DNA from 4 places in the Allochromatium vinosum DSM 180 genome. Region 1 is predicted to be linked to each of the others. Evidence: predicted binding sites of a transcription regulator. Region 1 holds the regulator's gene; each other region holds the start of a gene.

What was found. The regulator sigma-54, encoded in region 1, starts transcription at its own class of promoters, with help from an activator protein. The targets are predictions, from matches to a motif close to TGGCANGNTNCNTGCTT.
Region 2: the regulator sigma-54 is predicted to act here: its motif matches at 3,613-3,629, upstream of ALVIN_RS01710 (ammonium transporter).
Region 3: the regulator sigma-54 is predicted to act here: its motif matches at 3,444-3,460, upstream of fliE (flagellar hook-basal body complex protein FliE).
Region 4: the regulator sigma-54 is predicted to act here: its motif matches at 4,924-4,940, upstream of nifE (nitrogenase iron-molybdenum cofactor biosynthesis protein NifE).

Annotation. Positions count from the first base shown of each region.
Region 1 covers NC_013851.1:3,219,290-3,226,647, forward strand. Annotated here, with positions in the region: gene lptC (LPS export ABC transporter periplasmic protein LptC) at 1-34, shown strand, start outside; gene lptA (lipopolysaccharide transport periplasmic protein LptA) at 43-543, shown strand; gene lptB (LPS export ABC transporter ATP-binding protein) at 540-1,265, shown strand; gene ALVIN_RS14195 (RNA polymerase factor sigma-54) at 1,341-2,831, shown strand; gene hpf (ribosome hibernation-promoting factor, HPF/YfiA family) at 2,864-3,184, shown strand; gene ALVIN_RS14205 (PTS sugar transporter subunit IIA) at 3,430-3,879, shown strand; gene hprK (HPr(Ser) kinase/phosphatase) at 3,904-4,857, shown strand; gene rapZ (RNase adapter RapZ) at 4,893-5,750, shown strand; gene ALVIN_RS14220 (PTS sugar transporter subunit IIA) at 5,747-6,136, shown strand; gene ALVIN_RS14225 (HPr family phosphocarrier protein) at 6,225-6,494, shown strand; gene ptsP (phosphoenolpyruvate--protein phosphotransferase) at 6,491-7,358, shown strand, end outside.
Region 2 covers NC_013851.1:405,194-412,551, reverse strand. Annotated here, with positions in the region: gene ALVIN_RS01730 (pseudouridine synthase) at 1-68, shown strand, start outside; gene ALVIN_RS18130 (energy transducer TonB) at 701-973, shown strand; gene ALVIN_RS01720 (DUF3050 domain-containing protein) at 1,080-1,862, shown strand; gene ALVIN_RS01715 (TusE/DsrC/DsvC family sulfur relay protein) at 1,945-2,247, shown strand; gene ALVIN_RS01710 (ammonium transporter) at 2,368-3,573, opposite strand; gene ALVIN_RS01705 (PqiC family protein) at 3,691-4,356, opposite strand; gene ALVIN_RS01700 (PqiB family protein) at 4,381-6,054, opposite strand; gene ALVIN_RS01695 (paraquat-inducible protein A) at 6,051-7,337, opposite strand.
Region 3 covers NC_013851.1:3,317,861-3,325,218, reverse strand. Annotated here, with positions in the region: gene ALVIN_RS14695 (HDOD domain-containing protein) at 30-1,466, shown strand; gene ALVIN_RS14690 (late competence development ComFB family protein) at 1,463-1,783, opposite strand; gene ALVIN_RS14685 (sigma-54 interaction domain-containing protein) at 1,999-3,366, shown strand; gene fliE (flagellar hook-basal body complex protein FliE) at 3,567-3,902, shown strand; gene fliF (flagellar basal-body MS-ring/collar protein FliF) at 4,043-5,662, shown strand; gene fliG (flagellar motor switch protein FliG) at 5,649-6,653, shown strand; gene ALVIN_RS14665 (FliH/SctL family protein) at 6,650-7,358, shown strand, end outside.
Region 4 covers NC_013851.1:1,039,950-1,047,307, forward strand. Annotated here, with positions in the region: gene ALVIN_RS16525 (YfjI family protein) at 1-143, shown strand, start outside; gene ALVIN_RS04445 (hypothetical protein) at 424-864, shown strand; gene ALVIN_RS04450 (single-stranded DNA-binding protein) at 858-1,283, shown strand; gene ALVIN_RS16970 (hypothetical protein) at 1,264-1,464, shown strand; gene ALVIN_RS18275 (HGGxSTG domain-containing protein) at 1,758-2,063, shown strand; gene ALVIN_RS17520 (hypothetical protein) at 2,462-2,656, shown strand; gene ALVIN_RS04455 (hypothetical protein) at 2,632-3,228, shown strand; gene ALVIN_RS16530 (hypothetical protein) at 3,685-4,284, shown strand; tRNA gene ALVIN_RS04465 (tRNA-Met) at 4,651-4,727, opposite strand; gene nifE (nitrogenase iron-molybdenum cofactor biosynthesis protein NifE) at 4,975-6,429, shown strand; gene nifN (nitrogenase iron-molybdenum cofactor biosynthesis protein NifN) at 6,422-7,358, shown strand, end outside.

The DNA.
Region 1 (7,358 bases):
CTCACCCGAACCCGAACGCCAGCCAGCACCATGAGGCGTCCCATGTTCTCCAGCTTTTCCAAGTGGCCGCCGCTCCTCGGCCTCCTGCTCGGCCTCGGTCTTGGCACGCATGCCTGGGCGCTCGAAGCCGACGCCAGGCAGCCGATCTACATCGAGGCCGACGAGGTCGAGGTCAACGAGGCCAACAGCACCAGCGTCTATGTCGGCCATGTCCAGGTCGACCAGGGCAGCATGCGCCTGCTCGCCGACCATGTGACCGTCTACCATCGCGAAGATCGTCAGCCGCGTCTGATCATCGCGCTCGGCCAACCGGCCCGCTACAAGCAGTTACTCGACGACGACCAGGGCGAGGTCCAGGCCTTCGCCAAGCGCATGGAATACGACGCCGACAAGGACGAGCTGGCGCTGATCGGCGAGGGTCTGCTGATCCAGGGCGAGGATCGGCTCACGGGCGAACGCATCCTCTACGACCGGGCCAAGGCGCGTTTCCGGGCCGGCGGCGCGGGCCGGGTCAAGATCACCATCACCCCGGACGAGTCATGAGCGGTCTGCGCGCCGAACACCTGATGAAGCGCTACGGCAGCCGCCAGGTGCTCCAGGACGTCAGCGTCCGGGTCGAGCCGGGCGAGGTCGTGGGCCTGCTCGGACCCAACGGTGCCGGCAAGACGACCTGCTTCTATCTGATCGTCGGTCTGATCCAGGCCGACCAGGGCCGCATCCTGCTCGACGAGCGCGATCTCACCCGCCTGCCCATGCACGCGCGGGCGCGGGCCGGACTGAGCTATCTGGCCCAGGAGCCCTCGATCTTCCGCAAGCTGAGCGCACGCGAGAACATCCTGGCCATCCTGGAGACGCGACGCGACCTCAGGCGCGCCGAGCGCGAGGAGCGCTGCGAGCATCTGCTGGAGGATCTGGGCATCGCGCATGTCGCCGACTCGCTCGCGCTCAGTCTCTCGGGCGGCGAGCGCCGGCGGCTGGAGATCGCGCGCGCCCTGGCGGTCGAACCCTCGGTGATGCTGCTCGACGAGCCTTTCGCCGGTGTCGATCCGATCGCCGTCGGCGACATCAAATCCATCGTCACCCATCTGCGCGATCGCTCCATCGGCGTGCTCATCACCGACCACAACGTACGCGAGACGCTCGCCATCTGCGACCGCGGCTACATCATCGGCGGCGGCACCGTGATCGCTGCCGGCGAGCCTTCAGAGCTGCTGGCCAACCAGCGCGTGCGCGATGTCTATCTGGGTGCCGATTTTTCCATGTAGACTAGACTCAAATTACAGGCACCCTTATTGCTCAAATCACGTTAGACGGAACACAGCCGGACGCCAACTCGATCGATGAAGCCATCCATTCAGCTTCGACTCAGTCAGCAACTCACCATGACGCCACAGTTGCAGCAGGCGATCAAACTGCTGCAACTGTCGACGCTCGAGTTGCAGCACGAGATCCAGGAGGCGCTCGAAAGCAATCTGATGCTGGAGGAAGGCGAGGAATCCGAGCGTCTCGACGCCGGCGTGCTGGAGGACGCACGTCTGCCCCGGCTCGACGACGACCGCTTCCAGACCGACGAGACCCCGTCCGAATCGCCCCTGGAGCGCGAGGTGCGCGCCGAGTCCAACGAGATGCCGGAGGAGTTGCCGGTCGACACCCAATGGGCCGACGTCTTCGATGGCTATCTGCCGGCGACGGCGTCGGGTTCGAGCGACGACGCCGACTACGACCCGCTGCTGCACCGCTCGCGCCCGCAGACGCTCTGGGATCATCTGACCTGGCAGCTGAACCTCAGCCGCCTGAGCGAGCGCGACTTCATGATCGCCCAGGCCGTGATCGACGCCATCGATGCCGACGGCTATCTGCGCGCCGACGTCGGGGAACTCGTGGCCACCATCGACGATCCCACGATCGGCGCCGATGAGGTCGAGACCCAGATCCACCGCGTCCAGTCGCTCGATCCGGCCGGCGTCGGCGCGCGCGACCCGCGCGAGTGCCTGCTGATCCAGTTGCGCCAGCTGTCGCGCGAGACGCCCTGGCGCGATCTGGCCATCGCCGTGTGCGAGACCGGATTCGAGCACCTGCCGCGCGGCGACGTCACCGCCCTCGCGCGCCTGCTCAAGGAAACCGAGAGCGACCTGACCCGCGCGCTCGACCTCATCCGCGGACTCCATCCGAAGCCGGGCCGCTTGATCGAGGAGACGGCCTCGGAGTACGTTGTCCCCGACATCTTCGTGCGCAAGAAAGAGGGCCGCTGGCAAGTCGAATTGAACCCGGACATCACCCCCAGACTCAGGGTCAATGCCGACTATGCGCGTCTGGTGCGGCGCGCCGACCAGAGCGCCGACGGCCAGACGCTCAAGAGTCACCTGCAGGAGGCACGCTGGTTCATCAAGAGCCTGGCGAGCCGCAACGACACGGTGCTGCGCGTGGGCGCCAAGATCGTCGAGATGCAGCAGGACTTCCTCGAACATGGCGACGAGGGGATGCGTCCCATGGTCCTGCGCGACATCGCCGAGGCACTGGAACTGCACGAGTCGACCATCTCGCGGGTGACGACACAGAAATACATGCATACACCACGAGGCACCTTCGAACTCAAATATTTCTTCTCGTCCCACGTCAACACCACATCTGGCGGCGAATGCTCGTCGACGGCGATCCGCGCCCTGATCCGCAAGCTGATCGCGGGAGAATCCCCGCGCAAGCCACTCAGCGACAACAAGATCGCCGAGGAACTGGCGAATCAGGGCATCGACGTCGCACGCCGAACAGTCGCCAAATACCGCGAGGCCATGGGTATCCCAGCCTCGAGTGAGCGCAAACGCCTGGCTTGACAGGCCGTTTGAATCTTTGAAGGAGTCCAATGATGCAAATCAATCTGACGGGTCATCACATCGACGTCACCGATGCGCTGAAGTCCTATGTCGACAGCAAATTCGAGCGTCTGGCACGCCACTTCGACCACGTCATCAACGCCCATGTCGTCCTGAGCGTCGAGAAGCTCGAGCAGAAGGCCGAGGCCACGCTCCATGTCAACGGCGGCAAGGTCTTCGCCGACTCCGTGCACGAGGACATGTATGCGGCCATCGACGGCCTGATCGACAAGCTCGATCGTCAGGTCATCCGCTACAAGGAGAAGAAGAGCAGCCATCGCGGCGGAGCCGTCAAGGTGGCCGAATCCGAATGAACCCGGCCACTCCACTCCCTTGGAAGCCGTGTCTTCCGAGGTGATGGATGCAACGCCCGTCACACCTCGAGGGCCGGCACCACCGGCGTTCGAGGTGTCTTTCATCGAGACGGCACCGGCCACGTCCGTCCGCCCGAGGTACCCCAATCCATGACCAGCATCGAATGCCGGCGGCATCCTGGTTGGATCAGCCATCACCCCCTGGCCGCCCGCGCGCGCGTCAGTGGTTAGCAGGAGTTGGAGCCATGTTAGGCCCTGACCTGATCAACGAAGCCCGTATCGGATGCGGCCTCGAGATCGCGAGCAAGAAGCGCCTGCTCGAGACGCTGGCCGAGCTGCTCGCCAGCGATCATCCCCGACTTCAGACCGAAACCGTCTTCGAGCATCTGCTCGAACGCGAGCGTCTGGGCAGTACCGGACTCGGCCACGGTATCGCCTTGCCCCACGCGCGCATGAAGGACGTCGGTGAGGTGGTGGGCGCCTTCGTGCAGACCGTCCAGGGCGTCGATTACGACGCCGCCGACGGCGAGCCTGTCGACCTGGCCTTCGCGCTGCTCGTGCCCGAGGCGGCCAACGAGGAGCATCTGCGACTGCTCGCGCATCTGGCCAGCCTGTTCAGCGACCCGAACAGGCGGGTTCGACTGCGTGAATCCGGCTCGCGCGCCGAGATCCTGCGTGTCCTGAGTGCCTTCTAGGCCCATGCACCCCAGTCGATTCACATGATCGACAGCCTCCAGAGCGTCGTCGCCCAGACCGGTACCCAGCTCAAGCTGCGCTGGCTAACCCCTGAGCCCCAGCCCCCCCGCCCGTTGCGCGGGGCGGATCCGGGGCAGTCGCTGATCGGCTCGCTCAATCTCATCCATCCCAACCGACTCCAGGTCGTCGGTCCGCCCGAGCAGACCTATCTGGCGGCACTCGGGCGCACCGCCCACGACGAGACGCTCGACAAGCTGTTCGCCGACCGACCGGCGGCCATCATCCTGAGCGACGACATCGCCCCGACGTCCGATCTGCTGGAGCGCGCCCGCGCCACCCGGACGCCGTTGCTCGGCTCCACGCTGGGCGATCAGGAACTCATCAACCATCTGCGCTACTTCCTCACCCAGGCCCTGGCCGAGCGCAAGACCATCCACGGCGTCTTCATCGAGGTGCTGGGCATGGGGGTGCTCCTGATCGGCGCGCCGGCCGTCGGCAAGAGTGAGCTGGCGCTCGATCTCATCACGCGCGGCCACCGGCTGATCGCCGACGACGCGCCGCGTTTCGCCCGCATCGCGCCCGAGGTGATCGAGGGGAGCTGCCCGGAGACGCTCAGGGACTTCCTGGAAGTGCGCGGACTTGGAATCCTCAACATCCGCGCCATGTTCGGCGAGGGCGCGGTCCTGCGTGACAAGACGCTCAATCTCGTCGTCGATCTCCAGCCGCTGGCCCAGCCCGAGCTCGAATGCATCGACCGGCTCACCGGCAGTCTGTCGGCCATGAACGTGCTGGGCGTGGCCATCCCCAAGATCATCATGCCGGTGGCGCCGGGCCGCAATCTGGCGATCCTGGTGGAAGCGGCCGTCAGGCACCAGATCCTGCGCATCCGCGGTTATGACGCGGGCGTGGACTTCATCGACCGCCAGGCGCGCGCCATCCGCCTGGATCGGCCGGATCCCCCCGTCGCCCGAGACTGATCCCGAACCCGATCGCTCGACAGGAGGCACGCCCCATGCAAATGATCATCCTCAGCGGTCTGTCCGGTTCCGGCAAGAGCATCGCGCTCCACACGCTGGAGGACATGGGCTTTTACTGCATCGACAATCTGCCCTTCTTCCTGCTCCAGGATCTGGTGCTCGGGCTGCACGAGACGCTCGACGAGGCCTTCGGCAAGACGGCGGTCGGCATCGACGCACGCAGCAATCCCGAGGCCCTGCGCCACCTGCCCGATCTGGCGAGCGCGGCGCGCGAGCGCGGGATCGACTGTCGCGTGCTGTTCCTGGAGACCCAGCTGGAGATCCTGATCCGGCGCTACAGCGAAACGCGGCGCCGTCATCCGCTCACCAACAACGACCGCTCGCTGCGCGAGGCCATCCAGCTCGAACAGGAGTTCCTGGAACCGGTGCGCAAGCGCGCCGACCTGGTGATCGACACCACCCAGACCAATGTGCATGAACTGCGCGATCAGGTGCGTGGCTGGCTGCTGGGCGGGGAGTCGCCCCGGATCTCGATCCTGCTCAAATCCTTCGGTTTCAAGCATGGCGTGCCGCCCGACGTCGATTTCGTGCTCGACGTGCGCTGTCTGCCCAATCCGCACTGGGAGACCGAACTGAGGATGCTCACCGGACTCGATCCCGAGGTCGCGCGCTTCCTGGAGTCCAGCGCCGAGGCGCTGAACATGCGCGCCGACATCCTCACCTTCTTCGAGCGCTGGATCCCGCGTTTCGAGACCGACGGACGCAGCTATCTGACCATCGCCATCGGCTGCACCGGCGGCCAGCATCGCTCGGTCTACATGACCGAACGGCTCGGCGAGCACCTGGAGTCGCTTGGCCACAAGGTCATCGTCCGCCACCGGGAACTGGCGTGAGCGTCGGTGTTCTGCTCGTCACCCATCGTTCGCTCGGAATGGATCTGCTGCGCATCGCCGGCGAGATCCTCGGCCAGACACCGGTCGGGGTCGCCTGCTGCGAGGTGATCAACGACACGCCGCCCGAGGAGATCCTCCGTCACTGCCAGCAGCTGGCCGCGACCATCGATCAGGGCGAGGGTGTACTGGTGCTGACCGACCTCTATGGCGCCACGCCGGCCAACATCGCGTATGCGTTCGCCGGCGCGCATGCGCACGTACGCGTGGTCAGCGGTCTGAACCTGCCGATGCTGCTGCGGACTCTGAATTACGCCGCACTCGATCTCGACGCCCTGACCGAGAAGGCTCTCAGCGGCGGTCGCAATGGCGTGCGCGGCAGCGACTGAAGCGCGCTCGATCCGAATACCCTCACGCCGATTCAAACGCCTCCACAGGCGATTCAGGTACTACTCTTAGCCAGAAGGATCACATCGGATGATTCGCCAAGAACTCGAGATCCGCAACAAGCTCGGTCTGCACGCGCGGGCGGCCGCCAAGCTGGTGCAGTGCGCCAATCGCTTCGAGAGCGAGGTCACGGTCGAGCGCCGTGGCCAGAGCGTCAATGGCAAGAGCATCATGGGCGTCATGATGCTGGCGGCCAGTCAGGGAACCACGGTCGTGGTGGAGGCTACGGGCGCGGACGAACAGGAGGCCATGACGGCCATCGAGCAACTCATACTGGACCGCTTCGGAGAACCAGAGTGACCCTCGCCTTCCAGGGCATCGGCATCGGCACCCCGAACTCGATCGCACTGGGTCCGGCCTTCGTCGACATCCGTGGACAGGGGGGCGTGACCCACGCACCGATCGGTGCCGATGAGATCCAGGACGAGATCGCCCGTTTCGATCTGGCGGTCGAGGCCGCGCGCGGCGCGCTCAAGCGGGTACATGCCCAGATCCCGCCGGACACGCCGATCGAGATCGTCGAGTTCATCGACACCCATCTGCTGATGCTGGAGGATACGGCGCTCATCGACGGCGTGCGCCATATCGTGGCCGAGCAGCTGTGCACCGCCGAATGGGCGCTGCAACGCCAGCGCGATACCCTGATCGCGGTCTTCGACCGCATGGACGATCCCTATCTGCGCACGCGCCGCGACGACATCGAGCACGTGGTGCGCCAGATCCAGATCTTCCTGCGCGGCGAGCCGAGCGAACCGATGCTCGCCGAGCGGGATCTGGCCGGTCATGTCGTGGTCGCGCGCGACCTGATGCCGGCCGATGCCATCCTGCTGCATCATCGCGGTGCCGTGGCCTTCGTCACCGAGTACGGCGGTCCCATGTCGCATACCGCGATCCTGGCGCGCAGTCTCGGCGTGCCGGCGGTCATGGGGCTGCACGACATCAGCCGCTATCTGCGCGCCGGAGAGTTGCTGATCGTCGACAGCGCGAGCGGGACGGTCATCGCCAATGCCGACGCGCAACTCGTCGCCGACTACCGTCGGCGACTGCGCGAGATCCAGGTGCGCCAGAGCCGACTGCGCACGCTCGTCGACCGTCCGGCCCGCACGCGCGATGGCGTGGAGATCCGGCTCCAGGCCAATCTGGAGCTGGCCGAGGACGTCGAGC
Region 2 (7,358 bases), 710 kb from region 1:
GGCTCGACGGTCTGCGTCCCGGCGAATACCGTGTACTGAATCAGCCGCGTTCGCGAGCGCGCTCGTGAGTGCCATGCCGCATGCGGCCGATCGGCCGGCCGGCCGAACCTGGTTATGGCTGGCCCTGCTGCTCTCAGCGGCACTGCATGTCGCCGTGGCCGCCGTTCTCTGGCGGACGGAGCGATCCTATTCGACCGAACCCGAGGCGCGGCCGTTGGTGTTCGAACTCGTGCGCCCTGGGGCCGACGAGGCAGCGACCGACGAGCCGCCGCACGACCACCGACCGTCATCCCCAGAAACGGCGTCAGTGCCGTCTGCGTCTGCGAACGATGACGCCATGCCCGTACCACCAGCGCCCGTGCAGACTCCCGCCCGCTCCCCGGTCGATCCCGTGGCCTTCGCCTCCCGAGCGACCAAACCCGTGCCGAAGACATCGCAACGCCCCACGCGCCCTGTCAGGTCCGACCCGACGCCCAAGCAGGCAGATCCCCCCCCGGCCAGCGCGCCCCGATCCACCCAGGCGAGCGAACCGAGGAACCAACGCCCCCGCCCGCCGTCGACCAGACACTCGGCGGCCACCGGATCGGCCACGGAGGCAGCGAGCGCCAGGAACAGCGCGAGTCCCGTAAGCCCGGGCCGCACGCAGACCACACAGCCGGGCGAGTCCGCCGCCGGCCAGCGCGCCGCCGAGCGCGCGTATTTGACGGCCCTGCAACGCGCCATCGCCCGCCATCAGCGCTATCCGGCCGGCGCCCGGCGTCATGGGCAGACTGGCGTGACGACACTCGCCTTCGTCATCGAGGCCGATGGACGCATCGGCCAGATCCGGCTCGCGCAGAGCTCCGGTCACGCGTCGCTCGATCAGGCGGCACTCCAGGCGCTCACACGGCTCGGCCGCTTCGACCCCATCCCCAGATCGATTGGCCGGAGTCGCTGGTCGCTGCGCATTCCGATCCGCTTCGACCTCAAATGAGGCGTGTGCCATCCTGCAAGCCGGCGTGCTTGACCTGAGGCAGCCTGTACTTCAGCATCGGCTAAAATACGCATCGTTTCGACCGGCTCACCGAGGACTCGACTCAATGGCAGCGCTCAATTTCGATCATCTGCGTCCCCTGCAAGATCAACTCGAAGGACACGCCATCTATGGCGCCATCCAGCGCATCGAGGATCTGCGCATCTTCATGCAGCATCACGTCTTCTCGGTCTGGGACTTCATGTCGCTGATCAAATATCTGCAACGCCAGATCGCCCCGGTCGCCGTGCCCTGGCAGCCGACCTCGGACCCGAGCCTGCGCTATTTCATCAATGAACTGATCCAGGAAGAGGAATCGGATGCCATCCCGCTCGGCTCGGGCGAGGTGCTGTACGCGAGCCATTTCGAACTCTACTGTCGTGCCATGAACGAGATCGGCGCCGATGGCGGGCTACCCGAACGTTTTCTGGCACTGGTCAACGAACAGGGACTCGACAAGGCGCTCTATTCACCCCTGGTTCCGTTGCCGGCACGTTATTTCAGCGAGACCACCTTCTGCTTCATCCGTGAGGACAAGCCGCATCTGGTCGCCGCCGCACTGACCCTGGGCCGCGAAAACCTGATCCCGACCATGTTCCGCCAGCTCCTCGACCGCATGGGGATCGACGAGACGCAGGCGCCGATCTTCCACGCCTATCTCAAGCGCCACATCCACCTCGACGAGGACTTCCACGGCCCGCTCTCGATGCGCTTGCTCGAAACCCTGTGCGGTGACGACCCGGAGCGGATCGAGGAGGCCGAGATTGCCGCCGAGGAGGCACTGTGCGCGCGCATCCGCTTCTGGGATGGCGTGCTGGAGGCGATCGAGTCCGGACGCTCAACCCAATAACCGATCGACTTGATAAGTTATCATCCGCCGCTATCTCTGGAGCACGGACGTTCGCTTCCCAACCCTCCCGGAGATAGAGACGATGAGCGCAACCCTGAGCGTAGCCCTGGACAATGAGGGATTCCTTCTCGACCGCGACGACTGGAGCGAAGAGGTCGCCGTCGAGCTGGCGCAGAGCGATGGCTTCGAGATGACCGAGCAGGTGATGCACTTCATCCGTGAGGCGCGCGCCATGTACGAGGAGGATGGCGTGGTGCCGCCGATCCGGATCTTCGCCAAGAAGCAGAAGGTCTCGACCAAAGACCTCTACGACATCTTCAAAAAAGGCCCCATGAAGCTCATCTGCAAATGGGGCGGACTGCCGAAACCCACGGGATGCGTCTGAACGCTGATCCCAGATCGCGTCGGCTCGGTCCGCCCCTGAGATCAGGGTCGATGACTGGCTGAAGTCGAATCCACCGCCAGCCATCGCCCCAAGCGCAACCTGACCGGCGTCAGGCGTGCTTCACACCTCGCCCCGATTGTAGTCGGGCTGGGCGGTGATGCGGTGGATGCTCAGATCGGCGCCGAGATATTCCTCCTCCTGCGTCAGACGCAGTCCAAACGCCCATTTGAGCAGGCCGTAGATCAGGAACCCGCCCAGGAGCGCGATGATCACGCCGGCCAGGGTACCGGCCACCTGAGCCAGCAGACTGACGCCGCCCGCACCGCCGAGCACCTCGAGTCCGAACACACCGGCGGCGATCCCGCCCCAGAGTCCGCACAGCCCGTGCAACGGCCAGACACCGAGCACGTCGTCGATCCGCCAGCGGTTCTGCGTCAGGGTGAAGGCATAGACGAAGAGCGCCCCGGCGACCGCCCCCGTGACCAGCGCACCCATCGGATGCATGACGTCGGACCCGGCGCAGACGGCGACCAGACCGGCGAGCGGGCCGTTGTGCAGAAAGCCGGGGTCGTTCTTGCCGGCGATCAGGGCCGCCAGGATGCCGCCGACCATGGCCATGAGCGAATTGACCGCCACCAGCCCGCTGACGGCCTCCACCGTCTGGGCCGACATCACATTGAATCCGAACCAGCCGACCGTGAGCGTCCAGGCGCCCAGCGAGAGGAAGGGGATCGAGGACGGCGGATGCGCGGTCATGCTGCCATCCTTGCGATAACGCCCCTGACGCGGCCCCAGCAACAGCACGGCGGCGAGCGCGATCCAGCCGCCGACCGCATGCACCACGACAGAGCCGGCGAAATCGTGGAACTTGGCGCCCAGGATGGACTCGATGAAATCCTGCACCCCCAGATTGCCGTTCCAGACCAGTCCCTCGAAGAACGGGTAGAGCACGCCGACGATCAGGAACGAGGCCAGCAGTTGCGGATAGAACCGGGCGCGCTCCGCGATCCCGCCCGAGATGATCGCCGGAATCGCCGCCGCGAAGGTGAGCAGGAAGAAGAACTTCACCAGTTCATAGCCGTTGCGGTCCTGGAGCACCTGAGCGCCGGAGAAGAAATCGATCCCATAGGCCAGACTGTAGCCGATGAAGAAATAGGCGATGGTGGAGACGGCGAAGTCGGTCATGATCTTCGCCAGGGCATTGACCTGATTCTTGGCGCGCACCGTGCCGACCTCCAGGAAGGCAAAACCCGCGTGCATGGCCAGCACCATCACGGCGCCGATCAGGATGAAGAGAACATCAGTACCTGCTTGCAAGGACTCCATAGATTCGAAACCCGGTTGTTCAGTTTTGGTGCGACCCATAAGCATGGATCGGACCATGATCGACCAGGGCACTCGATTGGAGCCTGAACCGGCGATCGCTCGCCATGACAAACACTGTCAATGCACTGATTGGGTGCCGATCCACTCCCTTTGCACCAAGATGTGCCTGAGCGCCTCGGCGACCTCGCGACTGAAGTCGGCCAGGGTCAGACTGAGCGCCGCCAGTAACGCCTGGGCATCGCCCGGCTGAGCGATGGCGCGCTGGTAGCGGCTCTCGCGGGTCAGCAACACCTGATCCATATTCGGTTCCAGCACCGACCAACGCACCCGCAGCTCGGCCTGACCCTCGGCCGTGCCCTCGAAGGCCAGGATCTCGGCGCTCAGGCGCACGTCGAGCGGGTAGCGGATCTCGCTCGGCAGGATCAGGATGCGGCTGGAGCCGGTCAACAGTGCCAGATTTTCGCTCCAGACACGCAGAAAGTCGTCCTGGAGCGTCCCGCCCCAGCGCTCCAGTTCATCGATCGACAGCCGATTGGCCGAGGCGCGCGAGACGATCTGCGGCCGGTCGAGAAAGAGCGGGAAGGTCACTGGACCAAGCCCGATGGCCAACTCTTCTTCGAGCCGATCGTCCCGGCCCTCGCGATCGACGCTGGAGGACTTCGCCTCGAATGCCGGGATCGGCGCGAGCGTATAGAAGTTCGAGGGCGGCGTGCTCGCACAACCCGGCAGCCCGATCGACAGTGCCAGACTCAGCGGAATCCAGCGCGCGAGTGATAGCGTCATCCGTTCAGTTCCTCAGACTTGAGATCAACGCCCACGCCCCTTGCCCTGCAACAGCGCTTCGGGATGACGCTCCAGATAATCGGTCAGCAGCCGCATCGAACGCGCCGCATTGGCGACCTCTTGCAGCATCCGCTGGGTCTCGACATAGAGCGGTGAGCGATCCGAGAGCAGTGCGCGCGCCCGTTCGAGCGTGGCCGTGCTCTCGCGCAGGGTCTTGGTCAGCTCGGGACCGAGTTCGCGATCGAGCCGTGTGGCCGTGGCGCGCACCTGGGCGAGCGTGGCCTCCAGCTCGATCACGGCGCCCTTGAGTTCAGGCGCGTTGACCAGGGCATTGGCGCCCGCCGCCGTCTGACTCAGATCGCGCCCGATCTGTTCGATGGGGATGGTGTCGAGCTTTTCGAGCACACTGGCGAGCTGAGTCGTGATGGCCTCCAGCGAACCGGGCCGGGTCGGGATCACCAGATGCTCGCCCTGCCGGACGAGCCGTCCTGCCGGTGCGCCCGAGTCCACATCCAGATCCACATAGAGCGCCCCGCTCAGCACGCTGTCGAGCTTGAGCTGAGCACGCAGACCGCGCTCGACCAGACGCTCGACCAACCGGCGCTCATCGGGCGCTTCCGCCTCGCCGCGCCGCACGATGCGCTCGGGTTCGATCTCGATCAGCACCGGAATCCGAAACTCCAACGCCTCGGTGTCGAGCTGGAGCTGAATGTCGAGCACGCGCCCGATGTCGATCCCCTTGAGCCGTACCGGCGCCCCGCTCGTCAGACCACGCGCGGCCCCCTCGAACAGGAGCAGATAGCGTTCCTTGCGCGCATAGATCCGGGCGTGGGCCGCTTCGCGATTGCGGTAGAGGGGGAAGACCTCGGGATAGGGATCATGGGCCTGAGCCGGGTCGAGTGTATCGGGCGTGCCGAAGGCAATGCCGCCGAGCACCACCGACAGCAGCGACTGGGTGTCGACCTGGACACCGGCGGCCGAGAGCGAGACATCCAGCCCGCTGGCGTTCCAGAAACGCGTATCGGGCGTCACCAGCGCATCGTGCGGCGCGGCGACGAAGATCTCGATCCCGACCGCGCGCCCGTCCGGCTCCAGACCATAGCCGATCACCTGGCCGACCTGGATCTGGCGGTAGTAGACGGGCGAACCGATGTTGAGCGAACCGAGCGTGGGCGCACGCAGCCGGAAGCGTCCGCCATCCTCGAAGGTCGTGATCACCGGCGGCTGCTCCAGCCCGGTGAAATGCCGTCGCGAGCGCCCGGCCTGTCCGGGATCGAGCGCGATATAGGCGCCCGAGACCAGGGTGTCGAGTCCCGAAACGCCGCTCAGGGTCACGCGCGGGCGCTCGACCCAGAAACGGGTGTGTTCGGTGAGGAAATCGGCGAAGGTACGCTTGAGTTCGGCCGAGACGATGACGGTCTTGAGATCCGGACTGAAGTCGATGGACTTGACCTGGCCGATGTCGACGTCCTTGAACTTGACGCGCGTCTGACCGGCCGCCAGTCCGGAGGCGCTCTTGAACTCGATGGTGACGATCGGCCCGCGCTCGCTCCAGGTCTTGACCGCCAGCCAGACGCCGACGGCCAGCGCCACGAGCGGGATCAGCCACACCAGCGAGAGCCGGCCGCGCGATCTGGCGACGGCTTCGGGGATCGGGTCGGGCGAACGGATGTCCGGTTCGCGTTCGGTCTCGGTCATGCCGGCTTGTCCGCCTCGTTCAGGGTCATCGGCGCGTGCTCGGGTTCGACGGATTCCAGCCGATCCCAGATCAGGCGCGGATCGAACGACATCGCCGCCAGCATCGTCAGCACCACCACGGCACAGAAGAACACCGCGCCGGCCTCGGCCTGGACATTGGCCAGATTGCCGACCTGCACCAGCGCGACCAGGATGGTGACGACATAGACATCCACCATCGACCAGCGTCCGGCCGTTTCGGTGAGGCGATAGAGTCGGGTGCGTTCGCGCGGGTTCCAGTTCCAGCGGAATTGGACCGAGAGCAGCAGCAGCGTCAGCAACAGGAGTTTCAGCAGGGGCACCACCAGACTGGCGACGAAGACGATGAGCGCCAGCGGCCACATTCCATGCGCCAGCAGAAAGATTACACCGCTGAGGATGGTATCCGATTGCTCGCGTCCGAACGAGGTCAGAGTCATGATCGGCAACAGGTTGGAGGGGATATAACAGAGGATCGCCGCCAGCACCAAGGCCCAGGTGCGTTGCAGGCTCTCGGGTTTGCGTCGGTGCAGGACATGGGTGCAGCGCGGACAACGCAGACGGTCGCCTTCACGGATAGCGGCGGTACGCGGCATCACCAGCTCGCAGACATCGCAGGCCAGATGATCGTCGCCCGGACGCACGGCGGCGAGATTGGGGTTCGGCATCGGCACGCGCGACCAGACCAGATCCGGATTGAGCGCGGCCTGGGCCGCCGCCAGCACCAGGATCAGCGCCGCGAAGGCGAACAGCGAGGCGCCGGGGACGATGCTGGCCATCTCGGCGAGCTTCACCACCGACACCAGGATACCGAGCATGAAGACGTCCATCATGCCCCATGGGGCCAGGGTGCGCACCAGCCGGAACAGACGCGGCAGCCAGGGCGGCATCCGTTCGAGCGCCAGCGGGACCAGGACGGCCAGCAGCAGGGTCAGTTGCAGCCCAGGCGCCAGCACGCTGGTGAAGAGCACCACGGCGGCAATGCCCCACTGACCGGCGTCATAGAGGTTGAGGACGCCGGTCAGCAGCGTGGTGTGAGTCTCGTTGCCGCGTAGATTGAAGGCGATGAAGGGGAAGCTGTTGGCGATGACGAACAGCAGCAGACCGGCCAGCGTCAGGGCCAGAGTGCGATTGAGGCTGTCCGGCCGGTCGCGATGGAGCACGGCGCCGCAGCGCGCGCACTCGATCAGGCCGCCGAGCGGCGGAGGTTTGTGGCGCTGCAAGAGGCCGCATTCGGGGCATTCAGTGAGTGAGGGGTGGGACATATGACAGCCGGCGTCGCGGTG
Region 3 (7,358 bases), 99 kb from region 1:
CGGCGGGGGATGTTGTCGACATGGGATCGGTGTGGTTGGACGGCCTGATCGCGACGGCCCGGCTCGATGAGTTGCCGGTTCAGGCACGCACGCGCGGCGAACTGGCCCAGGTGCTGGCCGACGCAGGCGCACCGCTCGGGCGGATCGCCCTGGTGGTGATGAGCGATCCGGGGCTGGCGCTGCGCGTCCTGCAACGGGCCAACGCGGTCGAGCACCGGCATTTCAGCCGCGAGATCGTGGGGCTGGAGGATGCCATCCACATGCTCGGTACGCGGGCGCTGGCCGAACTCGAACGCCAGGCGCCCCTGGCCGAGGAGGTGCTCGACGTCCAGCGGCTCGCACACTACCGGACCGGCTGCGGCCGGGCCTTGCTCGCCGCGCGGCTGGCACTGGACTGGGCCGAACTCGCGCGCGATCGGGTGCCGGCCGAGATCGCGCTCGCCGCCCTGCTCAACGATCTCGGCGAACTGTATCTGCTGGTCCGCGGCGATGCCCGGATCAGCCGCTATCTGGAGATGATGGCGCACCCGGACGTGCGGCCGCACGAGGCCGAATACGTGACGCTCAGCGCGAGTCTGGAGGAACTGGGCTACGGACTGGCCTGTGCCTGGAACCTGCCGGAGATGGTGCGCGAGTCGATGCGCGCACGCAACGCCCGTCATCCACGGCCGCTGTATGTGATGCTGTCGACCCAGATCGCGCGCCACGCCTTCGCCGGCTGGCGCCATCCGGGACAGTGGGACGACTTTGCGCTGCTATCCGAATTGCTCGAATGCGAGCCGGCGACCCTGTTCGACCGCCTCGACCGGGTGCTGGAGCGCTTCAACGCGCGTGCCCGGCTGTACGGTCTGAAGCCGCTGGAGCGGTGGCCGCACGCCATAGGGGACGCTGGTCTGACGCCACTCGGCCGACGCGATCGTCCGTGCGCGGCGCCGTTCTGTCTGGCACCGCGCGCCGACGAACTGGAGCGCGCCGACGCGGCGCTGCGCGCCGGCCGGATCGAGGATCGCGAAACGCTCGTCCTGGACTGGCTGCATGGACTGCATCGCGGTCTGGGGCTGAATCGGGTCGTCTATGCCGCCTTCGATCCAGGCCGGCGAACCCTGACGGCCGAGCAACTCGTCGGAACCGATTTCGAGCCGGGGTTCAACCGCTTCAGTCTGTCGCTCGACCGCGATGGACTCTTTGCGCGCTTGATGCTCGCCCCTGGTTCGCTGTGGCTGAACGCCGCGAACTGGCCCAGGCTGCGCGACCAGATCCCTATGGACGTCAAGACCCTGACGCGCGTGGAGAGCTTCGTGGCCCGCTCGGTGTGGGTCGGAGGACGGCCGGTCGGGCTAGTCTATGCCGATCGCCGATCGGCCGATTGCGTGCTCGACGCGCGCGCCTGCCGGGGGTTCCTGCGTCTGTCGACGCTCGCCGAGCAGGCTCTGGAGCGTTTCGACCGAGGCCGGCGGCCCGTCTAGATCCAGGGCAGACGGGTCTTGGCCGGCTCGTACTCGTCAGGCTCGCTGGGACGCGCCTGACGGCGACGCTGCATGGTGGCCAGCGCCGACTCGACGGCGGTCTCGACCTCCTGGCGCATGGCCGTGCGATCGGCGTCACCGAGATGGGACCAGAGGTCGACGGCGTGGCGCACATAGCGGGCCGGCAGCCCATTGAGCGCCAGACAGGCCAGATCGGCCACGAAATCGGCGTCCTGCTCTTCGTCTCGATCGCGAAGCTTGTCCTGGATGGACTCCAGGACCAGACGTTCGTAATAGTTCTGGATACTCGCGAGCATGGTCTCAACCAGAGTCGAATGTCGATCGCTCCATCTTAGCAAGAGAGTGTCGGACCGTGCTGAATGACTTTTCCACCGTCCCCGAAGCGGTTAGGATCGAGACCATTTCAATTCTCGGGTCAATGGCCACCTGGATCATGAACGTCGACGGCTGGCGTCTGCATCGACCGTCCGTGCGACGGCTAGTTTGAGGGGAGAGAGGAACGCGCTCGGTGATGAGAATCGGTCTGTATGGCGATGAGTCTGCGCGTCTCGCCACGCGGCATGTCCTGGAGTTCCTGGGCTGCGACGTGCGCGATCTGGCGAGCCTCGATCCAGTCCTGAACAGGGATCTGGCCGCGCTCTGGGTCTGTGATACGGCCGCCGGGCTGGAGCGTGCGCTCGCCCGTTGTTCCGGTCCCGAGTGTCCGCCGCTCGTCTGTCAGCCGCTCGATGGCGATTCGGTGCCGCTCACCGGACGCGCCTATGTCGCCGCGCCGCCACTGACGCCGGGTCTGGTGATCCAGATCCTGCAACGTCTCCAGCTCGAATCCGAGCCAGAGCCGCCGTCCGGGATCGATCTGGTCGGTCGTCATCCGGGGATGCTGAACGTCAAGCGCCTGATCGCGCAGGTCGCCCGCACCGACGCGACCGTGCTCATCCTCGGCGAGACGGGGGCGGGCAAGGAAGTGGTCGCGCGCGCCGTTCATGCCGCCTCCAGTCGCGCCGACAGGCCCTTCGTGGCCGTCAACTGCGGAGCCATTCCGGGCGATCTGCTCGAAAGCGAACTCTTCGGCCACGAGAAGGGCGCCTTCACCGGCGCCTTCACCGCGCGCGCCGGACGCTTCGAGCTGGCCGGCGACGGCGTGCTCTTTCTCGATGAGATCGGCGACATGCCGTTGCCGATGCAAGTCAAGCTGCTGCGCGTGCTCCAGGAGCGCACCTTCGAGCGTGTCGGCTCCAACAAGCCCATCCAGGCCAATGCGCGCATCATCTCGGCCACCCATCGCAATCTCGAGGAAGCCGTCGAGGCCGGACTCTTCCGCCAGGATCTGTTCTTCCGCCTCAATGTCTTCCCGATCGAGCTGCCCTCGCTGCGCGAGCGTCAGAGCGACATTCCGCTGCTGATCGCCACGCTCGAAGCGCGGCTGCGCGAGCAGGGCGGCGAGCCGGCCCGGCTCACGCCGGGCGTGCTGGCGCATCTGAGCCGGCAGCCCTGGCCGGGCAACGTGCGCGAGCTGGCCAACCTGCTCGAACAGCTCTCGATCATGTACCCGGATCAGCTCGTCGATCTGGCGCAGTTGCCCAGTCGCTTCCGGCCCGATGGACTGGAACTCTTGCCGGCCGGACTCGGCGCGCCGGCCCCGCCCCCGGCCGGTGCGCCGCCCGGACTCGGAGAGGATCTGCTGCCGCCCGAGGGCCGGGAGATGCGCGAGTATCTCAACGACCTGGAGCGGCGTATGATCCAGGCCGCGCTCGAACAGAACGGCTTCGTCGTCGCCCGCGCGGCGCGCCGGCTCGGGATGCGCCGTACCACGCTCGTCGAGCGGATGCGCAAGTTCGGGCTGGAGCGTGACGCGCGCGACGAATCCTCGGAGCTGTAGACACTCCCTGAATCGCCCTCGGGACTCACTGGCGTCAAAAAGACGTCGTTTTCAGGCGTGCGTGCACGTCTGGACGGCGGCATCCAATTTGCTTGGCTCTTTGCATCCAATGATGGCCGTTCCCCACCGAGTGATCGACTCGGGTGCGCGCGGGGACGGGCCTCGAACCCACGAGGCACGAGCCAGGAGATTCCAGAGTCATGAGCGAGATGCAGATCCAGAATGTGCTGGCGCAGATGCGTGCGCTCGCCCAGTCGGGTCGCGTCGAGAATGCGGCGCCGGTCGCCGAGTCCCAGAGCACAGCGGGTCAGGACGAGGATTTCGCCACCAAATTGCGCGATGCCATTCGCGACGTCAACGAGATTCAGCAGGAGTCGTCATCCATGCAGACACGCTTCGAGCTGGGGGACAACAATGTCAGTCTGCCCCAGGTCATGGTGGCCATGAACCGGTCGAGCATCGCTTTCGAGGCCACCAACCAGGTGCGCAACCGGTTGCTGTCGGCCTATCAGGAAGTCATGAGCATGCAGGTCTAGGCCGGACGCCGCCGAGTTAACCCCACATGGCCGCCATCGATACCGCCATCACCGAGAATCCGAATCAGGATCAGACCCCGGCCGCCGATCCGAATACGCTGGGCGGTCGCCTGGCGCTCGGTCTCCAGAGCTTCCGGGAGATGCCGGTCGGGCGCCAGATCGCGCTGCTCGGCACCCTGGCCGGCGGACTGGTGGCGGTGGTGGCCATCCTGTTCTGGGCGCTCAAGCCGACCTATGTGCCGCTGTTCAGCCAGCTCGAGGGGGCCGAAGCCGCCGAGGTGATGGAAGCTCTGACCCAGCTCGGCGTGCCCTACCGGGTCGACAACAGTTCCGGGCGCATCGAGATTCCGCAGCAGCGCGTCGCCGAGACCCGGCTGCAACTGGCCGGTCAGGGGCTGCCGAAGTCGGCCGACATCGGCTTCGAACTGTTGCAGCAGGAGTCCGGCTTCGGCACCAGCCGCCTGATCGAGGGCGCGCGTTTCCAGCGTGCGCTCGAGGGTGAACTGGGACGCTCCATCGCCGCCCTGGAGCCGGTCGACAAGGCGCGGGTGCACATCGCCAGGGCCGAGCGCTCGGTGTTCGTGCGCGAGCGCGTGCCGCCGAGCGCCTCGGTCGTCGTGCATCTGAAGGGCAGCCGGGGCTTGACCGACACCCAGGTCGGCGCCATCGTGCATCTGGTGTCTTCCAGCGTGCCTGAACTCACCCCGGATCGCGTGACCGTGGTCGATCAGAGCGGGCGCCTGCTGACCTCGGATGGCGAGGACAAGAGCAGCCGGCTCAGTCTGGACCATCTCGAATATACCCATCGGGTCGAGTCGCGCTATGTCGATCGCGTTCAGTCGCTGCTGGTGCCCATCGTCGGGCGCGACCGGGTGCGGGTCCAGGTGTCGGCCGATCTGGATTTCTCGCGTGTCGAGCGCACCCAGGAGTCCTATGATCCGGACAAGACCGCGATCCGCTCCGAGCAATTGAACGAGGAAGAGCGCATCGGCGCCGATCCGCTCGCCGGCGGCATTCCGGGCGCCCTGACCAATCAGCCGCCGGCCGGTGGTGTGGTCGGCCAGCAGCAGGCGGCGCAGGGCAATGCCACGGTGCCGAGCAGCCGCAGTCAGCAGACGACACGCAACTATGAGGTTGACCGGACCATCTCACATATTCAGGAGACACCGGGAGGCGTGCGCCGGCTCACGGCCGCCGTGGTGGTCGACTACGTCGATCAGGTCAACGAGGCCGGTGAACCGATCCGCGTCCCGCGTTCGGACGCCGAGATGGAGACGTTGCGGGATCTCGTGCGCGAGGCCATCGGATTCAACGAGGCGCGCGGAGATTCGCTGCAAGTCCGCTCGGCCTCCTTCGTGCCCGAGTCCGACGAGGATGAGGAGCCGATCTGGACCCAGCCCTGGTTCCTGGAACTGGTCAAGATCGTCGGTGGATTGCTGCTGGCACTGATCGTGATGCTGACTGTCGTCAAGCCGGCGCTCAATCAGATCCTGCCTAAACCGCCCGAGCCGGAGAAGCCGCAGGAAGACGAGGAGACCCGCGCCCTGACGGACGGCATCGAAGGCGAGGGCGAAGGCGAAGAAGGCGAAGAGATCGTGTCGCTGACGCACGAACCATCGGGCCTCGCCGCCCTCATGGGGCCGAAGGGACCGGATCGTCAACAACTCGACCTGGAAGCGGTGCGTGAGATGGTGCGTGAAGATCCCAAGCGCGTGGTCCAGGTCATGAAACAATGGTTGGCTGAAGATGGCAGCGGATAAGAAAACGGGTGCCGAGCGTGTGGCCATCTTCATGATGAGCCTCGGCGAGGAATGCGCCGCCGAACTGCTGCGGCACATGGGACCGAAGGAGGTCCAGAAGATCGGCGGGGCCATGGCCTCACTGGAGCGGGTCACGCGCAGTGACATCGATGCCGTGCTCAAGGAGTTCTCCGAACTGATCCAGGATCAGACCGCGCTCGGCATCGGCGCCGACGACTATGTGCGCAGTGTGCTGCGCACGGCACTCGGCGAGGAGAAGGCCGCCGGCCTCATCGACCGCATCCTGATCGGGCGCAACTCCAAGGGACTGGAAGCGCTCAAGTGGCTCGATCCGCGTGCCATCGCCGAGATGATCCGTCACGAGCACCCGCAGATCGTGGCCATCGTGCTCTCGCATCTTGATCCCGACCAGTCGGCCGAGACGCTCTCGCATCTTCCCGAGCGCATGCAATCCGATCTCATCCTGCGTATCGCCACGCTCGATGGTGTGCAGCCGGCGGCCCTGCAGGAACTCGACGAGATCCTGGAGAGCCAGCTCTCGGGCAAGAACACCGCCAAGTCCTCGATGATCGGCGGGGTGCAGACGGCAGCCAACATCCTCAACTTCATGGAAGGTTCGCGCGAATCGGCCATCATGGAGGGCGTCAGTCAGGTCGACGAGGATCTGAGCGAGCGCATCCAGGAGCTGATGTTCGTCTTCGCCAATCTGGTCGACGTCGACGATCGCGGCATCCAGACCCTGCTGCGCGAGGTCACGACCGAATCCCTGGTGCTCGCGCTCAAGGGGGCGGAGGACGAACTCAGGGACAAGATCTTCAAGAACATGTCCAAACGCGCCGCCGAGATGCTGCGTGAGGATCTGGAGACCAAGGGGCCGGTCCGCGTGAGCGATGTCGAGACGGCGCAGAAAGAGATCCTGGCCGTGGCACGGCGTCTGGCCGACAGTGGTGAGATCATGCTCGGCGGCAAGGGCGGGGAGACCATGCTGTGAGTCGCTTCCTCTCGGCATCCGATCCGCGTCTCGCGGCCAGCATCCAGCGCTGGTTGCCGCCCGACGTCGACTTCGACCCGAACGCCGAGGAGATCACCGAACCCGAGGGACCGCCGCCACCCACGCCCGAGGAGATCGCCGCCCTGCAGGAGGCGGCGCGGCATGAAGGCGCCGAGGCCGGTTATCGCGAGGGTTACGAGGCCGGCTATCGCGAGGGGCGTGAGAAGGCCGATCAGGAGGCCGACGTCGAACGCGCCGAACGCGAGGCGCGCGAACAGGAATGGCGCCAGACCGAAGAGCAGACACTGCGCGAGACGGTCGCCGCGCTCGAAGGGATCGCGCGCGCGCTGGCCGATCCGCTGGCCGAGTCGGCCGATGCCCTGGAACCCGAATTGCTGGCGCTGGTGTCGGCGCTGGCGCGGCGCGTGGTCATGGCTGAGCTGACCACCCGCCCTGAACTCATCCAGCAGGTTCTGCACGAAGCGCTTCAGCAATTGCCCTCACGCAAGCACCCGATCCGTATCCACGTCAACCCGCATGACCAGGAGTTGCTGGCCGCCTATGCCGAGTCCAACGACGAGCAGCCGACCTGGATCGCCGATCCGGAGGTCGAGCCGGGCGGTTGCATTCTGATCAGCGGTCCGAGCCGTATCGATGCCGGTCTGGAGACGCGGCTGCGTCAGGGGATCGAGGCGATCTGGGGCG
Region 4 (7,358 bases), 1.3 Mb from region 1:
CCCAACTGCGAAACAAGGTCCGGTTCACGGCGGCTGTCGCCGAGCTGGTCGGCAACGGCTATCTGGTCGAGGCACCGCCCGGAACCGAGGTCGAGGGCGTCAAGGCCAAGCTGGCGTGGAGGGTCCATCCCCATGTTCTTTGATCCGGCCGCCTTGCTGCCCTCTGCTAATTCTGCGAATCCTGCTAATCCGGCACCGCAACCCGTAATCGCAAACACGATTACAGCGCCCGCAATTAGCAGATTTGCAGGATTAGCAGGGGAGTCTGCCGCCGATGGCGCACTCACGATTAGCAGATTCGCAGAATTAGCAGCCACCACTGCCGCCAACGATGATCCTGATCGTCATAGCCGCTGGATCGTCCGGCACCCGGACGGGCGGCGCGAATCGATCTGGTATGACCCGCCCAAGACTGCCGCCGAGGTGATAGCCATCTATCCGGGAGCCGAGATCGAGCGCGAGCCGGACCCTGGACCGGCCCCGAGTCTGCCTCCTGACGTGCTCGAAGTCGTTTACGCCTATCTGCGCGCAGTCGGCGAGACGGATCTTGCAGCCGGACAGGCGTTCATCGAGGCCGTGGCGCGCGACCCGGAGCAACTGCGCGGACTCTATGAGGACGTGGTGAAGATGGGACTGGCCGACTGGCCGGACGATCAGGCCACGGAGCCGGACAGCGGCATCGAGATCACCGCCCAGGCTGTCTGTGCCCGCTGTGCCCACTGGACGCCAGACCGGATCAATCCCCCTGGTGGTCTCGGACACTGCACCATCGCCGCGCCTGCCTCCAAGCGCCCCGGGTCACTCTGGCCGTGGCCCGATGCCGAAATTCACTGCACCCGTTTTCAGGAGATCACCCCATGCTGATCAGCAACATCTACGGCAGGTTGGCTGCCGATCCGACCGAGAAGACCACGCGCACCGGAAATCCTATGGCCCTGGCGTCCGTGGCTGTGGATGTCACTGGCCAGCGTACCGAGGATGGCGACTCGGAAACGCTGTGGGTCTCACTGATGGCCTTCGGGCACCAGTGCGAGGCGCTGCTGAGAGCCGAGAAGGGGCAGATGGTCGCCGCCATCGGCAAGCTGACCCGAGGCCGGTACACCGGCAAGGACGGTACCGAACGCGAGTCCTGGACCTTGCTGGCCGAATCGGTCGTGACCGCCAAGAGTGCGCGCCCTGGTGGTGGTCGCCAGCGTCCGAATGGGGATGACCGCCAACGCGATCAGGCACCGACCCAGCGCCAGCCACCGGCCCATGACTTCCATGACTCCATCCCATTCTGAGCCGGACACCGAGGCGACAAATCACGATGCGCGGCTGGAAGCCTTCGAGGAACGCGCCGCGATCCTGGAGTTCGACGCCGGACTGACCCGCACCGAAGCTGAGCGACGCGCGCGAGCCGCCTATGGGCTGGCGCCCGATCCCAACCATTCCCGACCCAGTGACCGGAGAACACGCCGATGATTGACCGCCCGGACTGGAGCAGCGAGGGGCGCTTGAGATCGCCTTGCAGCGACGCACACGGATCAGGCAGGCACTCGCACAGGCCAAGGCGCGCGGATTCGCTGTAGAGCATCTGAGGTCGGATCTCACCGCTATCGAGGGCGAGGTGAGGGCGCTTCAGGCACGCCAACCCCGTGAGACGATGGAAAAAGCTACAGCGCCGAGGCCGACACCAAGTCCGTGAGAACAACAAGATCAGGGCAAGGTTTCGCACCAAGCCCATGAGCGGTTAGGAATTGATAAGGGCGCAGCGAATGACGACAGACAGAGAAATCTGCGGCGCTAGAACCCGAGCGGGCGGACGATGCAAGCGGCGCGATCTCTACGCTTCCGGCCGATGCGCCTTGCATGGCGGCAAGTCCACCGGCCCGAGGACGCCCGAGGGCAAGGACGCGGCTCGCGAGAACCTGAAGAAAGCACGGGCAGCCCTGGCCAGTCCCGAGCACTATGCAACCAGATCGCGGCGCAGCGCCAAGGCCAATCGTCGCCGTCCTCTGGCGTGGCTGGATCGACGGATCTCGGATGATGATTTCGAGCGAGACCCGTCACGAAGCCCATAACGCGCGCGCGAAGCGTTGGGGGTATTATCTCGGCTTTTCGCGGCATTATTGAGACGCACTCCGCGCGCGCGAAGCGTTGGGCTTTTCATTGCGTCTTCCAGGCGCGCTAAGGCCGCCGTTTGAAACGCGACCTCTGACGGTAAAGCGAAAACCGCGCCATGATCAAAACCCTGAACGCTGCCGCCAAACTTATCTAAAGGGGGTGCTACCGGGCCACGGATGGAGCCTGCCCCCCGCTTGCGTTTCCGCCGCTCTGGACCTAATCTTTGCCGTGAAACAAAAAAATCAACTGTTGTCAAGTTGTCAACCGCTATATGTTGTGTGTTGCCGACCAGCAACGCACTATGGAGATCGCGCCGCGAGTGTCGCGTGCCAACCCTACACGCGCGAGGCCCATCATGAACCGTTCAGAAGCCGCCCAAAACATCCTGGAGATGCGCCGATTTAAGCGCGAGGTCACCGCCTCACCCGAAGCAGCCCGCCAAGCCCTAAAAGAGGCCGGGATCATGACTGAAGACGGACGCATCGCCGATCCATACAAATCCCTGTTTAAACGTCGATCCACCGGATGTACGGAAGAAGTCCAGGTCTAGTGTTCGGGTTTCATGCCACGAAGGCTGAAACCGCTAAGGCGCTCGTCGAGACCTCCGGCAGCGCCTTCAAGCCCAGCGCAAACAACTACGACTGGCTTGGGCATGGCATGTATTTTTGGGAGAATAGCCCGCACCGAGCCGAGCGTTTTGCGCGGGATCGCCGCATTCCCAATGCTGTTGTGATTGGTGCGGTGCTGGACTTGGGACATTGCCTCGATCTGACCGACAGCGAATCCCTGTCCTATCTGTCGACAGCTTATCACGCCCTCAAGGCGACCCTGGAAGCTGCCGGTGAGCCACTCCCCAATAACACCTCGCCCAAGTTTTGCTGTAGCCATGATCTGCTAATTCGTGAGCTGGATTGTGCCGTGATCAATTTTCTTCACGCTCAGCGTCGGCGTGACATGAAGAAAAAGCAGCAAGCTTACGATTCTGTGCGCGGTGTCTTCTGGGAAGGTGAGGATCTGTATCCTGGCGCTGGCTTCAAGGAAAAGAATCACATTCAGCTCTGCATCCGCAACCCGAATTGCATCAAGGGGTTCTTCTATCCTAGGCAGCAAGTGCCTTGGTAAAGGTGCCTGCAAGTAGACGCCACAATCCCGACTGCGCCTTTGAGCAGATCACCTAATCGGCTCAATTTCATGTTTTTTGAGCCGTCCCTCTGGCCACTCTGACCCCAGGCCACGCCTGCGCCCTGCTTGATGCCCTGCCGGCTGGCGACATTAGTGCCCGGCAAGCGGCACTGCAAAATACAGCACCCGAACCCGAGAAAACCTGAGATCGCGCCGAGAAGCACCGCGCTCGGCGCTTACCAAAACTCACTTTCGGCTGCGCATGTCCAAGGTACTTCCGAGGCGAACCCCGCGCGGGGACGTTTCGCACCCCGCTGTTCGGCTGTTTTCGCGCTCGCCTAGGGTTGTTTATTCGGTTGGGCTGCAAACCGCGCCGTGGCTGGCTTTCGCTCGATTGGGCAAGTAGTCACCCGGTAAACTTCACAAGGGATTTAGGCAAACCGTGACGAGGTGAACATGGGCGGATTCGGTTCAGGATTCCGGGGTACGGCCAAGGCGACGACCCGAGACCGGCACCGCCTGAGTGTCAAGGACTGGGGGAATCTGCCCCCTGGTGCGCGGGCGATCTGGAACATCACACGCGGCGGCTGGCAGGACTTGGGATCTGTCCATGTGTGCGTGGAGGCGGACGCCCTGGCGTTGACCTACACCCCGCCGAACGGTAGTCCCATCGAGCAATGGATAGACATCGAGCGCGCCCCCTGTCGGTTCAGCGGTTCGCGTCCGTGGTTCCTGTGCCCCTGGTGCGGGCGGCGCTGTGGGGCGCTCTACCGAGGACGCGGCGGGTTCTACTGTCGGGAGTGCGCGGGACTGAACTACCAAAGCACGCGCGAACCCCCCGATACGCGAGCGGTTCACAAGGCCGACCGTATCCGAGCGCGGCTTGGCTGGCCAGCCGGTATCGCATTCGGCCATGGCCCCAAGCCCAAGGGGATGCACTGGCGGACCTTCTGGCGACTAGTGGCGGAGCACGACCGACACGCCCACGCCTTCATGGAGGGAAGCATGGCGCGACTGGACAAGGCCCATGAGCGGCTGTTGCGGTGCGGCAGGTGATGACATGAGCCGGAAGAAAGCCGGTCCCCTGTCTGTGGCGCTGTTCGCGTGGTGACATCGAAAAGCAGCGAGCGCCAGCGACCCGATGGACGGATCGGACGGAAGCCGCTTGAGGTATCCAGGTACCACAAGGTACCAGTTCCGCCGCCGTGTTGGATCGGCTGGCGCTTGTGGATACTTCGAGAGCAGGATGGGTCGGGCAGGCACCATGCGGTACCAGTCGCAAGCCTGGACCGGCTGCAACGCCAGCAATGACGCGGACTAGATCAAAGGGGTAGGTACCAAATGAGGTACCACTACAGGACGAAATTGAGGCGTTTCGAGGCGACTTGACGCGCATCCATGCGCCGTAAGTCTTTGAATTTATGGTGGCTATGCCCTGACTCGAACAGGGGACCCTCGCATTATGAGTGCGATGCTCTAACCAACTGAGCTACATAGCCAGATGAGACGCGCAATGATAGCGGCCATCGGGCCGTTCGTCAAACAGGATCGAAGCGCGGCCGATGTCGTGGTTGCGACAAGGCGGCCGATTGTCGCGACCCCGACAGCCGGCGTCGCCCGGCTGCGACGGCTGTAACAGTCGTCTCGGTGCCGTCACCCCAATCGAATCAAGCCTCTAACGGCTCCTGTCATGCAAGGCATGATTCGTGCTTTAAGGCTCTCGTAACGCCTCATTGGGAGCCACGCATGAAGCCAAAAGACCTCTCCGCCCTGCTCGACGAGCCGGCCTGCGCGCACAACGCCAAGTCTAAATCGGGCTGCGCCAAGCCCAAGCCGGGCGCGACGGCGGGTGGCTGCGCCTTCGATGGGGCGCAGATCGCCATGCTGCCGATCGGGGATGTCGCCCATATCGTCCATGGCTCCATCGCCTGTGCCGGCAATTCCTGGGACAACCGCGGCACGCGCTCCAGCGGTCCACGGCTCTACAAGATCGGTATGACCACGGATCTGACCGAGCAGGACATCATCATGGGGCGCGGTGAGAAGCGCCTGTTCCACTCGATCAAGCAGGCGGTCGACAGCTATCAGCCAGCCGCCGTCTTCGTCTACAACACCTGTGTTCCGGCCCTGACCGGCGACGACGTCGAGGCTGTCTGCCGGGCCGCCGAGCAGCGCTGGGGCACGCCCGTGATCCCGATCGATGCCGCCGGCTTCTATGGAGCCAAGAATCTCGGCAGCCGCATCTCGGGCGAGACCATGGTCAAGCGTGTCTGCGGCGGACGCGAACCCGATCCCATCCCCGAAGGCATCGAACGTCCCGGCTTCAAGGTCCACGACATCTGTCTGATCGGCGAGTACAACATTGCCGGTGAACTCTGGCATGTGCTGCCGCTGTTCGACGAACTGGGCCTGCGCGTGCTCTGCACCCTTTCGGGCGACGCACGCTTCCGCGAGGTGCAGACCATGCACCGCTCCGAGGTCAACATGATGGTCTGCTCGCGCGCCCTGGTGAATGTGGCGCGGCGGCTCAAGGAGACCTATGGCACGCCCTGGTTTGAGGGTAGTTTCTATGGGGTGCGCGATGTGTCGCAGGCGTTGCGCGATTTCGCCCGGATCATCGACGACCCGGATCTGACCGCCCGCACCGAGGTCGTGATCGCGCGCGAAGAGGCCAAGGCCGAGGCCGCGCTCGCCCCTTGGCGTGAGCGGCTCCAGGGTCGCAAGGTGCTGCTCTATACCGGCGGGGTCAAATCCTGGTCGGTGATCTCGGCGCTCCAGGATCTGGGCATGACCGTGGTGGCGAGCGGGACGCGCAAGTCGACCGAGGAGGACAAGGCGCGCATCCGCGAACTCATGGGCGAAGACGCGGTGATGATCGAGGAGGGCAACCCGCGCACCCTGATCGACATGGTGCACGATCAGGGCGTCGACATTCTGATCGCCGGTGGCCGCAATCTCTACACGGCGCTCAAGGCGCGTCTTCCCTTCCTGGACATCAATCAGGAGCGCGAATTCGGCTATGCCGGTTACGCGGGCATGGAGGAACTGGCGCGCCAGCTCTGTCTGACCATCGAGAGTCCGATCTGGGAGGCCGTGCGTCGTCCGCCGCCCTGGGCGCGGTCGGCGGCGACGACGCGATCGCCTGCCGTCACGACCCCCATGGTTTCCGAATCCACCGCGCTGGAGGTGCGTCATGCCTGAGATCGTCAAACGCAGCAAGGCGCTCTGTGTCAGTCCGCTCAAGGCCAGCTCGACCGTGGGCGCGGCGCTCGCCTTCCTCGGCTTCGACCGCACCATCCCGATGATGCACGGCTCGCAGGGCTGCACCGCCTTCGGCAAGATCTTCTTCGTGCGTCACTTCCGCGAGCCGATCCCGCTCCAGACCACGGCCATCGACCATGTGAGCGCGGTCATGGGCAGTCAGGAGCTGGTGGTCGAGGGTTTGCGCACCCTGTGCGAGAAGCATCGGCCCGACCTGATCGGACTGCCGACCACCGGACTGGTCGAGACCCAGGGCGCCGATATCCGCATGGCGGTCAACGCCTTTCGCGAGGCGCATCCCGAATTCGCCGCCATTCCGGTGGTTCCGGTCTCCACACCCGATTTCAGCGGCGCCATGGAGTCGGGCTATGCCGCTGCCGTCAAGGCCATCATCGAAGAACTGGTGCCGAGCGCCGACGAGGCCGGCACTCAGCCGGGCCGACGCCGGCGTCAGATCAACGTGCTGGCCGGCTCGCACCTGACGCCCGGCGATCTGGAGCATCTGAAGGAGCTGATCGAGAGTTTCGGTCTGCGTCCGCTGGTGCTGCCCGACCTGTCCGACTCGCTCGACGGCCATCTGCCTGAGCGCGACTACAACCCGCTGACCATCGGCGGCACCCTGGTCGAGGAACTCAAGACGCTCGGTGAGGCGCTGGCGACCCTGGTCATCGGTGATTCGATGCACGCAGCCGCCGATGCGCTCCAGGCAAAAACCGGCGTGCCCGATCATCGCTTCACCCATCTCATGGGAATCGAGGCTGTCGACAGGTTGATTCTGACCCTCTCTGAGCTGGCCGCCGCACCCGTGCCGCCGCGTATCGAGCGCCAGCGTCAGCAGCTCCAGGACGCGATGCTCGACTGTCATTTCA